Regions from separate parts of the Kitasatospora sp. NPDC087271 genome, predicted to be linked through region 1. Evidence: riboswitches for the same ligand, from Rfam matches in the RefSeq annotation. Region 1 holds a riboswitch; the other holds the start of a gene.

Evidence for each region. Region 1 has a riboswitch for thiamine pyrophosphate ahead of thiC (phosphomethylpyrimidine synthase ThiC). Riboswitches for the same ligand answer to the same signal wherever they lie in the genome.
Region 2: another riboswitch for thiamine pyrophosphate. It lies ahead of thiO (glycine oxidase ThiO); the one in region 1 lies ahead of thiC (phosphomethylpyrimidine synthase ThiC).

Annotation. Positions count from the first base shown of each region.
Region 1 covers NZ_JBIUYQ010000002.1:635,524-640,268, forward strand. The annotation lists gene ACIO9K_RS05945 (cupin domain-containing protein) at 1-212, shown strand, start outside; gene tenA (thiaminase II) at 246-914, shown strand; gene ACIO9K_RS05955 (DUF5326 family protein) at 1,131-1,331, shown strand; TPP riboswitch at 1,472-1,606, shown strand; gene thiC (phosphomethylpyrimidine synthase ThiC) at 1,602-3,458, shown strand; gene ACIO9K_RS05965 (Uma2 family endonuclease) at 3,566-4,111, shown strand; partial or broken gene ACIO9K_RS05970 (phosphomethylpyrimidine synthase ThiC) at 4,161-4,343, shown strand; gene ACIO9K_RS05975 (FitA-like ribbon-helix-helix domain-containing protein) at 4,610-4,745, shown strand, end outside.
Region 2 covers NZ_JBIUYQ010000016.1:149,982-158,409, forward strand. The annotation lists gene ACIO9K_RS25445 (polyprenyl synthetase family protein) at 1-865, shown strand, start outside; gene thiE (thiamine phosphate synthase) at 922-1,572, opposite strand; gene ACIO9K_RS25455 (Rv2175c family DNA-binding protein) at 1,572-1,937, opposite strand; gene ACIO9K_RS25460 (FAD-dependent oxidoreductase) at 1,980-3,188, opposite strand; TPP riboswitch at 3,273-3,385, shown strand; gene thiO (glycine oxidase ThiO) at 3,389-4,564, shown strand; gene thiS (sulfur carrier protein ThiS) at 4,561-4,830, shown strand; gene ACIO9K_RS25475 (thiazole synthase) at 4,832-5,629, shown strand; gene pknB (Stk1 family PASTA domain-containing Ser/Thr kinase) at 5,749-7,524, shown strand; gene ACIO9K_RS25485 (molybdopterin-dependent oxidoreductase) at 7,553-8,182, opposite strand; gene bfr (bacterioferritin) at 8,404-8,428, shown strand, end outside.

The sequences.
Region 1 (4,745 bases):
TCTCCCCCGGCGACACCGACCCGCAGACCGCGCACGACCAGGACGAGATCTACCAGGTGATCAGCGGTCGCGCCGAACTGACCGTCGGCGCCGAGACCGCCACGGTCGGGCGCGGCACCGTCGTCTACGTCCCGGCCGGCACCCCGCACCGCTTCCACCACGTCACCGAGGAGCTGCGGGTCCTGGTGGTGTTCTCCCCGCCCGAGGGCTGACCGCCCGCGGACCGACCGTCTAGGGTCCTGGGCATGAGCAAGAGCCTGACGGAAGAACTCTGGGCGGCCATCGAGCCGGTGTACGCCGAGATCCTCGCCCACCCCTTCATCGGTGGCCTCACCGACGGCACCCTGCCGCGTGCGGCCTTCCGCCACTTCGTCGTCCAGGACTCGCACTACCTGCGCGACTACGCCCGCGCGCTCGCCGTCTGCGCCGCCAAGGCGCCCGGCGAGGAGGACGTGCGGGCCTTCGCGGACGACGCGGTCGGCGCGCTGGCCGCGGAACAGGGCATGCACGCCGAGTTCCTGACCGCCTTCGGCGGCAGCGCCGAGCAGGCCGCCGCCGAACCGGTGCTGCCCACCACCCGGGCCTACACCAGCTACCTGCTGGCCACCGTCTACGGCGGCTCCTTCGCCGAGGCCGTCGGCGCGGTGCTGCCCTGCTACTGGATCTACGCCCGGGTCGGCGAGGCGCTGCTCGCCCAGGGCTCCCCAGACCCGCTGTACGCCAAGTGGATCGCCACCTACGGCGACGAGGCGTTCCAGTCCGTCGTCCGCCGGGTGCTGGCGCTCACCGACCGCCTCGGCGAGGAGATCTCCCCGGCCGAACGGCGCCGGGTCGTCGAGCACTTCACGACCACCTCGCGCTACGAGTGGATGTTCTGGGACGCCGCCTGGCGCGGCGAGCGCTGGCCGGTCTGACCGCTGGTCGCAGGGGGTGCGGGGCCCTTGTCGGGGGTCGTCCCCGAGGCCCGCACCCGGGTCTCCCCGGGGCCCCGGGTCGGGGTGATCTAGGGGTTCTCTCCGGGCCGACGGGCCTCGTTCCGGCACTCGTGTCCCCGTACGATCGAAGTACCGAAAGCAAGCGGGATGCGGCACCGGACGGCAGCCGACCCCACGGGGAGAGAAGGAACGGTCATGGCTGAGCTCTGGAAGTCGCTGCCCTCCTGGGTGCGGAACATCGTCATCCCGGTGCTGGTCCTGGTGCTGCTCTGGAACATCGTGGGATTCGTCTTCGGCGTCGTCGGCGCCCTGCTGAGCATCATGATCAAGGTGCTGGTCGTCGCCGGCATCGCCGCCGCCGTGGTGGTCCTGGTGAAGAAGGCCGCCAAGGGCTGAGCAACCGTCGAAGGCCCGGCCCCCCCGGACGGGGGGCCGGGCCTTCGACGTTCCTGGCGCGGGGTCCGGCCGGCCGGAGGCGTGCTGGACCTGCGGCGATCGGCTCGCTACGGTGTTGGGCGTCATGTGCAGGCAACACCGCCTGCCGACGCGGGAGCTCGGAGCACCGGGCTGAGAGGGCGCTGACCGGGACGTCGACGGACGGACCGACGGCTGCGTCGACCGCAGGAACCTGACCGGGTAATGCCGGCGTAGGGAGTATGAGGTCAGATGACCACGTTCGAAGCACAGCCGCAGCCTGCCCGCAGCACCGGGAACAGCGGCACCGGGAACAGCGGCACCGAGGCCGCCACCGCCACCGTCACCAGCGCCGGCACCGGCTACCCCACCCCGGCCTGGCGCAAGGCCTACCGCGAAGGCTCCCGGCCCGACCTGCGGGTCCCGTACCGCGAGGTGCAGCTCACCAACGGCAGGACCGTCCCGCTGTACGACACCTCCGGCCCGTACACCGACCAGGCCTACGAACCCGACGTGCGGCGCGGCCTGCCCGCCCTGCGCGACGCCTGGATCCGCCAGCGCGGCGACGTCGAGGAGTACGACGGCCGCGAGGCGCGCCCCGAGGACGACGGGATCAAGCACACCTCGCCGCGCGGCGGAAACCTGCGCAACCTGGACGCCGTCTTCCCGGGCCGCCCGCGTCGCCCGCTGCGCGGCCGCGGCGGTGCCGCCGTCACCCAACTCGCCTACGCCAAGCGGGGCGTGGTCACCCCCGAGATGGAGTTCGTGGCGCTGCGCGAGGGCCTCGCCCCCGAGTACGTGCGGGCCGAGGTGGCCCGCGGCCGGGCCGTCATCCCGGTCAACGTGAACCACCCCGAGGTGGAGCCGGCGATCATCGGCACCAACTTCCTGGTGAAGATCAACGCCAACATCGGCAACTCCGCCGTCACCTCCTCGATCGAGGAGGAGGTGGAGAAGATGACCTGGGCCACCCGTTGGGGCGCCGACACCGTCATGGACCTCTCCACCGGCCGCAACATCCACACCACCCGCGAGTGGATCCTGCGCAACTCCCCCGTGCCGATCGGCACCGTGCCGCTCTACCAGGCCCTGGAGAAGGTCGACGGCAAGGCCGAGGAGCTGAGCTGGGAGGTGTACCGGGACACCGTCATCGAGCAGTGCGAGCAGGGCGTCGACTACATGACCGTCCACGCCGGCGTCCTGCTCCGGTACGTCCCGCTGACCGCCCGCCGCAAGACCGGCATCGTCTCGCGCGGCGGCTCGATCATGGCCGCCTGGTGCCTGGCGCACCACCAGGAGAACTTCCTCTACACCAACTTCGAGGAGCTCTGCGACATCCTCGCGCGCTACGACGTCACCTTCTCGCTCGGCGACGGCCTGCGCCCCGGCTCCATCGCGGACGCCAACGACGAGGCGCAGTTCGCCGAACTGCAGACCCTCGGCGAACTCGGCCGGATCGCCCGCGAGCGCGACGTCCAGGTGATGATCGAGGGCCCGGGCCACGTCCCGATGCACAAGATCAAGGAGAACATGGATCTCCAGAAGGAGATCTGCGACGAGGCGCCGTTCTACACCCTCGGCCCGCTCACCACCGACGTCGCCCCCGGCTACGACCACATCACCTCGGGCATCGGCGCCGCGATGATCGCCTGGTGGGGCACCGCGATGCTCTGCTACGTCACGCCCAAGGAGCACCTGGGTCTGCCCAACCGCGACGACGTCAAGACCGGCGTGATCACCTACAAGATCGCCGCCCACGCCGCCGACCTCGCCAAGGGCCACCCCGGCGCCCAGGACTGGGACGACGCCCTCTCCGACGCCCGCTTCGAGTTCCGCTGGGAGGACCAGTTCAACCTGGCCCTCGACCCGGAGACCGCCCGCGCCTTCCACGACGAGACCCTCCCCGCCGAACCCGCCAAGACGGCCCACTTCTGCTCCATGTGCGGCCCGAAGTTCTGCTCGATGAAGATCAGCAAAAGCATCAATGAGAAGTTCGGCAACGGTGCGGCCTCGCCCGAGTACGACGAGGAAGCCGTCGAGGGCATGAAGGCCATGTCCGAGGAGTTCAAGGCCCAGGGCAACAAGGTCTACCTCCCGCTGGCCGACTGACGAAGGTCTGACGATGGCGCTGTCCCTTGACACCGAAGAGGCTGTCCTGGGGCAGCGTCTCCTCATCAGCCGGTAGCGTGGTGCTGGGCCATACCCCAGGAGGACAGATGAACCCTGAGCACCTCGCCCTGATCGAGGAGTTCCGCAGGTCCGCCCCGGCGAACTTCAAGATCGAGTTCTCTGGTGACATCGTCATCATGCAGGCGTCGCCCTCGGCCATCCACGAGCGGAACCTCTCCGTTGTCCGCCGACAGTTCGAGGCCCGTGCTCCGGCTGGATACCTCTCCACGGGAAACATGGACCTGACCTCTCCTCAGGTGTCGAAGCTGCGAAACCCAGACCTCACGTATCTCCCCGAAGACGCCATGACGACCACGGAGAACAGGGTTCCGGCCGAGCTGGCTCTCATCGCAGTCGAGATCGTCTCGCCGTCGAACCCGGAGAACGACTGGGTCGGCAAGCTCCGTGACTACCCGCTGATGCAGATCCCGCTCTACCTTTTGGTGGACGCCGCGCAGAAGACCGTCACGCTCTTCAGGGAGCCCGAGGCCGGTCGCTATCGGATGAGGGAAGACGCCGATTTCGGGGAGGTCATCCACATCCCCGAGCCGTTCGGCTTCACCCTCGACACCACGGTTCTGCTCCCGTACTGACGGTCTCGTCCGGTCCGGGCGGTGCGCCAGTGTGGTTGGCCAGCGTGAATGTGCTGGTTCTGGGTTGAAGCTCTGCTCGATGAAGATCAGCCAGAAGATCCGCGCCGAGCACGGTGACGGGTCCAGTGCCGTGGAGACCGAGTTCGACGCCGAGGCGCTGGCCGGGATGGCGGAGAAGTCCGCCGAGTTCGCCGCCCAGGGCAACCGGGTCTACCTCCCGCTGGCCGAATGACGTCCAGCTGCACCTCGCTGCCGCCCCGGTGAGCTTCGACGCTTGCCGGGGCGGCACCGTGTCTGCGCACGGAAGGCGGACGGCAACACACTTGTCCGGACTTCGGACGCGGGCACATCCGGCGTACTACGCTGAGCGCCGTTCCAGTCACCCTCGGTGAGGAGCTGGTATGCCGTACTCGCCGCTGCTGATCAAGCCCATGAAAGAGGCGTGATCCGGTCGGATGGAGTTCTGCATTTTGCAGCTAGTGGCGCTAGAGTGCAGATATGACGGCACTCACCATCCGAGATGTCCCGGACGACCAGATCCAGACCCTGAAGGTCCGCGCGGCCCAGGCCGGCAAGTCGCTCCAGGCATTCATGCAGGACCTGATCGCAAGAGAAACGTCCAAGCCCACGATGG
Region 2 (8,428 bases), on a different contig from region 1:
CATCGCGAACGCGGCGGCCGCGCTGGAACTGCTCCAGGCGAGCGCCCTGGTGCACGACGACCTGATGGACCGCAGCGACACCCGCCGCGGCCTGCCCTCGATCCACCGCCGCTTCGAGGCGCTGCACCGGGCGAACGGCTGGCGCGGCGACCGCGAGCAGTACGGCGCCTCGGCGGCGGTGCTGCTCGGCGACCTGCTGCTGATCTGGTGCGACGAGCTGTTCCTGCGCTCGGGCCTGGAGCCGGCCGCCGTGCTGGCCGCCAAGCCGGTGTTCGACCTGATGCGCACCGAGGTCATGGTCGGCCAGTACCTGGACGTCCTGGAGCCGGTGGCCGGCGACTCCGCCGACGAGGGCGCGCTCGACCGGGCGCAGACGGTGCTGCACTACAAGTCGGCGAAGTACACGATCGAGCGCCCCCTCCAGGTCGGCGCGCTGCTGGCCGGGGCCGGCCCGGAGCTGGTGGCGGCGCTGGGGGCGTTCGGGCTGCCGCTGGGCGAGGCCTTCCAGCTGCGGGACGACCTGCTCGGCGTCTTCGGCGATCCGGCGGTCACCGGCAAGCCGGCCGGGGACGACCTGCGCGAGGGCAAGCGCACCCTGCTGGTGGCGCACGCGATGCGGGGCCTGCCGGCCGCCGACGCCCGGCACCTGGACGAGCGGCTCGGCGCGCCGGACCTGGTGCCCGAGGAGGTCACCGGGCTGCGCGACCTGGTGGCCCGCAGCGGCGCGCCCGAGCGGGTGGAGCGCCGGATCGACGAGCTGATGCGGCAGTCCCTGGCCGCGCTGGAGGCGGCGCCGCTGGCCGACGAGCAGGCCCGCACGGTGCTGCTGGCCCTGGCCGAGGCCGCCACCGTCCGCAAGTACTGAGATCCGCACGCAGGGGGATCCGCAGGTACGGAGAACGGTGACGGCCCCCGGGGCCGTCAGGCCGAGCGCACCCGCCGGGCGAGCTCGGCTGCGGCGGCCTGCGGGTCGTCGGCGGCCGTGATGGCACGGACCACGACGATCCGGCGGGCGCCGGCGGCCAGCACCTCGTCGAGGTTGCCGAGGTCGATGCCGCCGATGGCGAACCACGGCCGGTCGGTGCTCTGCTTCGCCGCGTACGAGACCAGGCCGAGGCCCGGCGCCGGGCGGCCCGGCTTGGTCGGGGTCGGCCAGACCGGGCCCGTGCAGAAGTAGTCCACGCCGGGCTCGGCGAGCGCCGCGTCCACCTCGGACTCGGCGTGGCAGGACCGGCCGATCAGCACCTCGTCACCGAGGATCGCCCGGGCGGCCGGCACCGGCAGGTCGTCCTGCCCGAGGTGCAGCACGTCCGGCCGGGCCGCGTGCGCGACGTCGGCGCGGTCGTTGACGGCCAGCAGCTTGCCGTGGCGGCGGCAGGCGTCCGCGAAGACCTCCAGGGCCGCCAGCTCCTGCTTGGCCTCCAGGCCCTTGTCCCGGAGCTGGACGATGTCCACCCCGCCCGCCAGCGCCGCGTCCAGGAACTGGGCGAGGTCGCCCTGCTCCCGGCGGGCGTCGGTGCACAGGTACAGCCGGGCGTCGGCCAGCCGCCGGCGCGGTGCGTCCGCCGCCATCAGATCAGCATCGCCTGGGCGCGCCGCTTGACCTCGGTGCCGCGGTTCTCCTGCAGCGCCTGGATCGGGCTGCCGGGCAGCGACGGGTCCTCGGTGAAGAGCCACTCCAGGATCTCCACGTCGTTGTACCCGCAGTCGCGCAGCACGGTCAGGGTGCCGGACAGGTGCTTGACCAGCCCCTGGCCGTCGATGAACGCCGCAGGGACCTGCAGCGACTTGTTGGGGCCCCGCCGGACGGCGATCAGCCCGCCGCTGCGGACCAGGTCGCGCACCTCGGTGACGCGCACCCCCCACTGCTCCGAGATGTCGGGCAGGTACATCCACTCGGAAACCAGGGCTTCAATCTTGCTTTCAATCTCACTCACGCCACCAGACTGCCACCTCCACAGCCCCCCGCGCACCAGCCGCTACCCCGCGACCGCCGACTTCAGCGGCACCGAGGGGTCCGCCGCGCGGGCCCGGTCCAGCGCGGTGCCGCGCTCGATCAGCCGGCGGCCCTGGGTGAGGTCGCGCGGCCGGTCGACGGCCAGCAGCGCGCTCGGCACCCCGTCGCGCAGCCAGAGCGCCGTCCAGGAGGCGTCCTGCGGGCCGCCGCGCCACAGCAGTTCGTCGCCCTCGGCGTGCCGCCCGGCGTACTGGACCATCCGCCCGAACTGCTCCGACCAGAAGTACGGCACCGGGTCGTACGGCGGCGCGTCCGCGCCGAGGACGGCGGCCGCCACGGCCTCGCCGGACTGCAACGCGTGGTCCCAGTGCTGGACGGCCAGCCGGGCGCCGGAACGGGCGGACGGGTAGCTGACGCAGTCCCCGGCCGCGAAGACGCCGGGCAGGCCGGTGCGCAGCCGCCCGTCCACCAGGACGGCGCCGGTGCCGTCCAGCTCGACGCCGGAACCGGCCAGCCAGCCCGTCGCGGGCCGGGCGCCGACGCCGACCACGACCTCGTCGGCGGGCAGGTGCGAGCCGTCCGCCAGCAGCACCGCGCCCTCCTCGACGGCGGCCACGCCGACCCCGCAGCGCAGGTCGACACCGGCCTCGGCGTACCAGGCGGCCATCGCCGAACCGACCTCGGCCGGCAGCGCGCCGGGGACGGGCGCCGGGCCCGCCTCGACCACCGTCACCTCGCAGCCGGCCGCGCGGGCGGCGGTGGACACCTCGGCGCCGATCCAGCCCGCGCCGACCAGCACCAGCCGCAGGCCGGGCCGCAGCAGGGCGCGCAGCGCCAGCGCGTCGTCCAGGGTGTGCAGCAGGTGCGCGCGCTCGGCGCCGGGCAGGGCGCGCGGGGTGGCGCCGGTGGCGATCACCAGGGCGTCGTAGGGGAGGTCGCCGGCGTCGGTGTGCAGCACGCCGGGGGCGAGGCCGGTGGCGCGGCGGCCGGTGAGCAGTTCGATGCCCAGGTGCGGGTAGTCGATGTCCAGGGTGGTGGCGTCGGCCTTGCCGAGCAGCACGTCCTTGGAGAGCGGCGGCCGGTCGTACGGCGCGTGCGGCTCCTCCCCGACCAGCGTGATCCGCCCCCGCCAGCCACCCTGCCGCAGCTTCAGGGCGCACTGCGCCCCGGCCAGCCCGGCCCCGACGACGACCACCTGATCCGTTCCGTTCAGCTCTGCCACGCCCGTCACTGTACTCAGCGCCCTGCCGGGGCCACCGGCCCGTCCACCCCGCGTACGGGCCTTCGGCCGGGCCCGCCCCCGGCGTTATGGTGGGGGCACCATCACGGGAGCCCGGCGTACCGGGCTGAGAGGCGGGCTGGCACGGCCCGCGACCGTCCGAACCTGATCCGGGTCATTCCGGCGAAGGGAGAAGAGCAGCCTTGTCACGCTTGCCCGAGGAAACCCACGCCGACGTGCTGGTGATCGGCGGGGGCGTCATCGGCCTCGCCGTCGCCTGGCGCGCCGCGCGGCGCGGGCTGGGGAACATCGTCGTGGTCGACCCCTCCCCCGGCGGCGGGGCGGCCGGGGTCGCGGCCGGGATGCTCGCCCCGGTCACCGAGCTGCAGTACGGCGAGGAGCCGCTGCTGCGCCTCGGCATGGCCTCCAACCAGCGGTACGGGGACTTCGCCGCCGAGCTCACCGAGGCGAGCGGCGGCCTGGACACCGGGTACCGCCGGTGCGGCACGATCGCCGTCGCGCTGGACTCCGACGACCGCGAGGAACTGCGCGAGTTGCACGCCTTCCACCAGCGGCTCGGCCTGGACTCGGCCTGGCTGACCGGCCGGGAGGCCCGCAGGCTGGAGCCGATGCTCGCCCCCGGCGTGCGCGGCGGCCTGCACGTCGCGGACGACCACCAGGTGGATCCCCGCCGGCTGCTGACCGCCCTGGTGGCCGCCTGCGAGCTCGCCGGGGTCGTGCTCCACCGGGCCGAGGCCGTCGGGCTGCTGGTCGAGGACGGCCGCGCGGTCGGCGCCCGGCTCGGCACCGGCGAGACCCGGAGGGCCGACCAGGTGGTGCTCGCGGCCGGCCCGCACAGCCACCGGCTGCCCGGGCTGCCGGAGGGCGTGCTGCCGGCCGTCCGCCCGGTGAAGGGGCAGATCCTGCGGCTGCGGATCCCCGAGGCGTACCGGCCGTTCCTGTCCCGCAACGTCCGCGCGGTGGTGCGCGGACAGCACCTGTACCTGGTGCCCCGGGAGAACGGCGAGCTGGTGATCGGCGCGACCACCGAGGAGCAGGGCTACGACACCACGGTCACCGCCGGCGGGGTGTACGAACTGCTGCGCGACGCCCACGAGTTGGTGCCGGGCATCACCGAACTCCTGCTGCTGGAGACCTCGGCCGGGCTGCGTCCCGGCTCGCCGGACAACGCCCCGCTGCTGGGCCCGACCGCGCTGCCCGGGCTGGTCGCCGCCACCGGCCACTACCGCAACGGCGTGCTGCTCACCCCGGTGACCGCCGACCTGCTCGCCGAGTACCTGGCGACCGGCGAACTCCCCGAGCTTGCACAGCCGTTCACACCCACCCGGTTCTCCCCCGACCGCTCCACCACGAAGGCCTCCGCATGACCGAGATCGCACCACCCCAGACCACACCGGCCCAGATCACACCGGCCCAGACCACGCCGGCCGAGATCGGGCTGACCGTCAACGGCGAGCCCCGCCGGGTGTCCGCCACGACCACCCTCGCGGAGGTGGTGGCCACCCTCAGCGCCGCCCACAGCGGCGTCGCCGCCGCCCTCAACGAGGCCGTGGTGCCGCGCAGTTCGTGGCCGGCCACGGAACTGTCGGCGGGCGACCGGATCGAGATCCTCACCGCCGTCCAGGGAGGCTGACATGGCTGACGACCTGCTGACCATCGCCGGGGAGTCCTTCGGCTCCCGGCTGATCATGGGCACCGGCGGCGCACCCAGCCTGGAGATCCTGGAACGGGCGCTGCTGGCCTCCGGCACCGAGCTGACCACCGTGGCGATGCGCCGGGTCGACGCCGGCACCCAGGGCTCCGTCCTGGACGTGCTGACCCGCAACGGCATCCGGGTGCTGCCCAACACGGCGGGCTGCTTCACCGCCGGGGAGGCCGTGCTGACCGCCCGGCTGGCCCGCGAGGCGCTCGGCACCGACTGGGTGAAGCTGGAGGTGATCGCCGACGAGCGGACCCTCCTGCCGGACCCGATCGAGCTGCTGGACGCCGCCGAGACCCTGGTCGACGACGGCTTCACGGTGCTGCCGTACACCAACGACGACCCGGTGCTGGCCCGCAAGCTGGAGGACGTCGGCTGCGCGGCGATCATGCCGCTGGGCTCGCCGATCGGCTCCGGCCTGGGCATCCGCAACCCGCACAACTTCCAGCTGATCGTGGAGGACGCGGGCGTCCCGGTGATCCTGGACGCGGGCGCCGGCACCGCCTCGGACGTCGCGCTGGCGATGGAGCTGGGCTGCGCGGCGGTGATGCTCGCCTCCGCGGTGACCAGGGCGCAGGACCCGGTGCTGATGGCCGAGGCGATGCGGCACGCCGCCGAGGCGGGCCGGTTCGCCCACCGGGCCGGCCGCATCCCGCGCCGGTTCCACGCCGAGGCCTCCTCGGCGATGGCCGGCCGGGCGGAGCTGGACACCCGCGAGCACCCGGCGTTCTGACGCCCTGGCGCCCGGCACCCACCCGCGTGTGCCGTGTCACAAACCGGGCACAGCCGGGCCCGGAGGCGATGTCCTCCGGGTCCGGCTGCCGCCTGCGGCCCTAGACTCTCCGGGTGGACATGGCACTGCACGACCCCCTGATCGGTACCCTGCTCGACGGCCGGTACCGGGTCGAGCAGCGCATCGCGACCGGCGGGATGTCCACCGTCTACAAGGGCACCGACACCCGGCTGGACCGGGTCGTCGCCCTCAAGGTGATGCACCCCGCGCTGGCCGGGGACGACGGCTTCACCGCCCGGTTCATCCGCGAGGCCAAGGCCGTCGCCCGGCTCTCCCACCCGAACGTGGTGAACGTCTTCGACCAGGGCGCGGACGGCGCCAACGTCTTCCTCGCCATGGAGTACGTGCCCGGCCGCACCCTGCGGGACCTGCTGCGCGACCGCGGCGCACTGTCCGTGCGGGCCGCGCTGGACGTGCTGGAGCCGGTGCTGGCCGCCCTCGGCGCCGCCCACCGGGCCGGGCTGGTGCACCGGGACGTCAAGCCGGAGAACGTGCTGATCACCGAGGACGGGCTGGTCAAGGTCGCCGACTTCGGCCTGGTCCGGGTCCTCGGCACCGCCGACGGCGCGCCCACCTCGACCAGCACCGCGACCGGCGGCACGGTCCTCGGCACCGTCTCCTACCTGGCCCCCGAGCAGATCCTCCCGGACGCCCCCACCGACCAGCGGGTCGACGTCTACGCGGCCGGCATCCTGCTCTACGAGATGCTCACCGGCCGCCGCCCGCACACCGGCGACAACCCCGTCCAGGTGATGTACAAGCACCTGCACGAGGACGTCCCCGCCCCCTCGCTGATCGCCCCGGCCGTCGGCCCCGGGCTGGACGCCATAGTGGCCGGCGCCTGCGCCCGGACGGCCGAGGCCCGCCCGTACGACGCGGTCGAACTGCTCGCCGCCCTCCAGCGGATCCGCCGCACGCTCACCCCGGCCGAGCTGGACGCCGAGCCGCCGGCCTCCACCCGGCCCAGCCCGCGCTACCCGACCAGCGAGCCGACCTCGGTGATCCAGCAGCCGGCGGGGCCCGCCGCCGGGGCGCCGGAGCCCACCAGCGTGCTGGACGTGCCGGCGGAGCTGCTGGACCAGCTGCTGGTCGAGCCGCGCCCGTACGACGAGCCGACCCCGGTGCGCGGGCGCCGGCCCGGCCTGCTGCGCCGCCTCCCCCGCAAGCCGCTGATCTGGGTCGCCGCGCTGACCGCCCTGGTGCTGGCGGTCGGCGGTGCGACGTACGGGCTGTCCGAAGGTCTGTACGGGCCGGTGCCCGGCGTGCTCGGCAAGGACCGGGCCGAGGCGCAGCGGATCCTGGACAAGGACGGCATGCACGGCCGCTTCGTCGAGGTGTTCAGCGAGAGCGTCCCGGCCGGGCAGGTGATCGCCACCGACCCCGGAGTGGGCGCGCGGACCCGCAAGAGCGACACCGTGACGGTGACCGTCTCCAGGGGCCCCAAGCGGATCGCGGTGCCGGACCTGGCCGGGAAGACCGCCGACCAGGCCGCCGACGCGCTGACCGCGGCCCAGCTGACCAGGGGCGGCGTGACCGGGACGTACGACGACACCGTGCCGGAGGGCGTGGTGATCAGCAGTTCGCCGGCGGCCGGGCAGCTGCTCCAGGAGAACACCGCGGTCTCGCTGGTGGTCAGCAAGGGCATGGTGCCCGTCCCGGACGTCACCGGGATGAGCAAGGACGACGCGGCGAAGGCGCTCCAGGCGGCCGGCTTCACGATGCAGACCAGCGGGGTCAACCTGTTCGGCACCGGCAAGGTGTCCAGTCAGTCCCCGGCGGCCGGCGAGCGGCGCCCGCAGCACACCGCGGTGACGGTCAACTTCCCCTTCTTCTAAGGGGATTCCTCCGAACGTCGGCCCGCCCTCAGCGCAGCGGGCCGTCGCCCGGCTCCTCCTGGTGGGAGTAGCGCTGCTCGCGCCACGGGTCGGCGAGGTTGTGGTAGCCGCGCTCCTCCCAGAAGCCCCGGCGGTCGGCCCGCATGTACTCCACCGCGCGGACCCACTTGGGGCCCTTCCAGGCGTACAGCCCGGGGACGATCAGCCGGACGGGGAAACCGTGCTCGGCGGTCAGCGGCTCGCCGTTGCGGTGGGTGGCGAAGATCGTCCGCGGGTCGGCGAAGTCGGCCAGCCGCAGGTTGGCGCTGTAGCCGTACTCGGCCCAGACCATCACGTGGGTGACGCCGGGCGCGGGGGGCTCCAGGTCGAGGAGGGCGGCGGCCGGCACGCCCGACCACTCGTTGCCGAGCAGCGTGAACTTGGTGACGCAGTGCAGGTCGGCGACGACGGTGGTGCGCGGCAGGGCGTGGAAGGCCTCGAAGTCCCAGCTGTGCTTCTCCGCCGAGGCGGTGGCGCCGAACACCTGGAGGTCCCAGGTCAGCGGCTTGAAGCGGGGTACGGGCCCGTAGTGCAGGGCGGGCCAGCCGCGCTGCACGCGCTGCCCCGGGGGGAGCCTCGGGTCAGACGGCGGAAACGGTTCTTGTTCGGACTGACCCATGACTCCATGGTGACAGACGGCGGCCGACGCGCCGTGCGCGCCCCTTCGCGCGACCACACGCCCCGCCCCCAAGAACCGGTGACCGAGCCCGTATCGGCTCAAATCGGATATTCCAAAACATGTCCTAGTGAGTGTGAACTTACTGGAATTTTCTCCCATTTCGATGCCAGGATGCGCAGCGCAGGAGTCACAACAGGCCGTAGCGCAGGGAGGCACCAGCCATGCAGGGCGACCCAGAGGTCATCG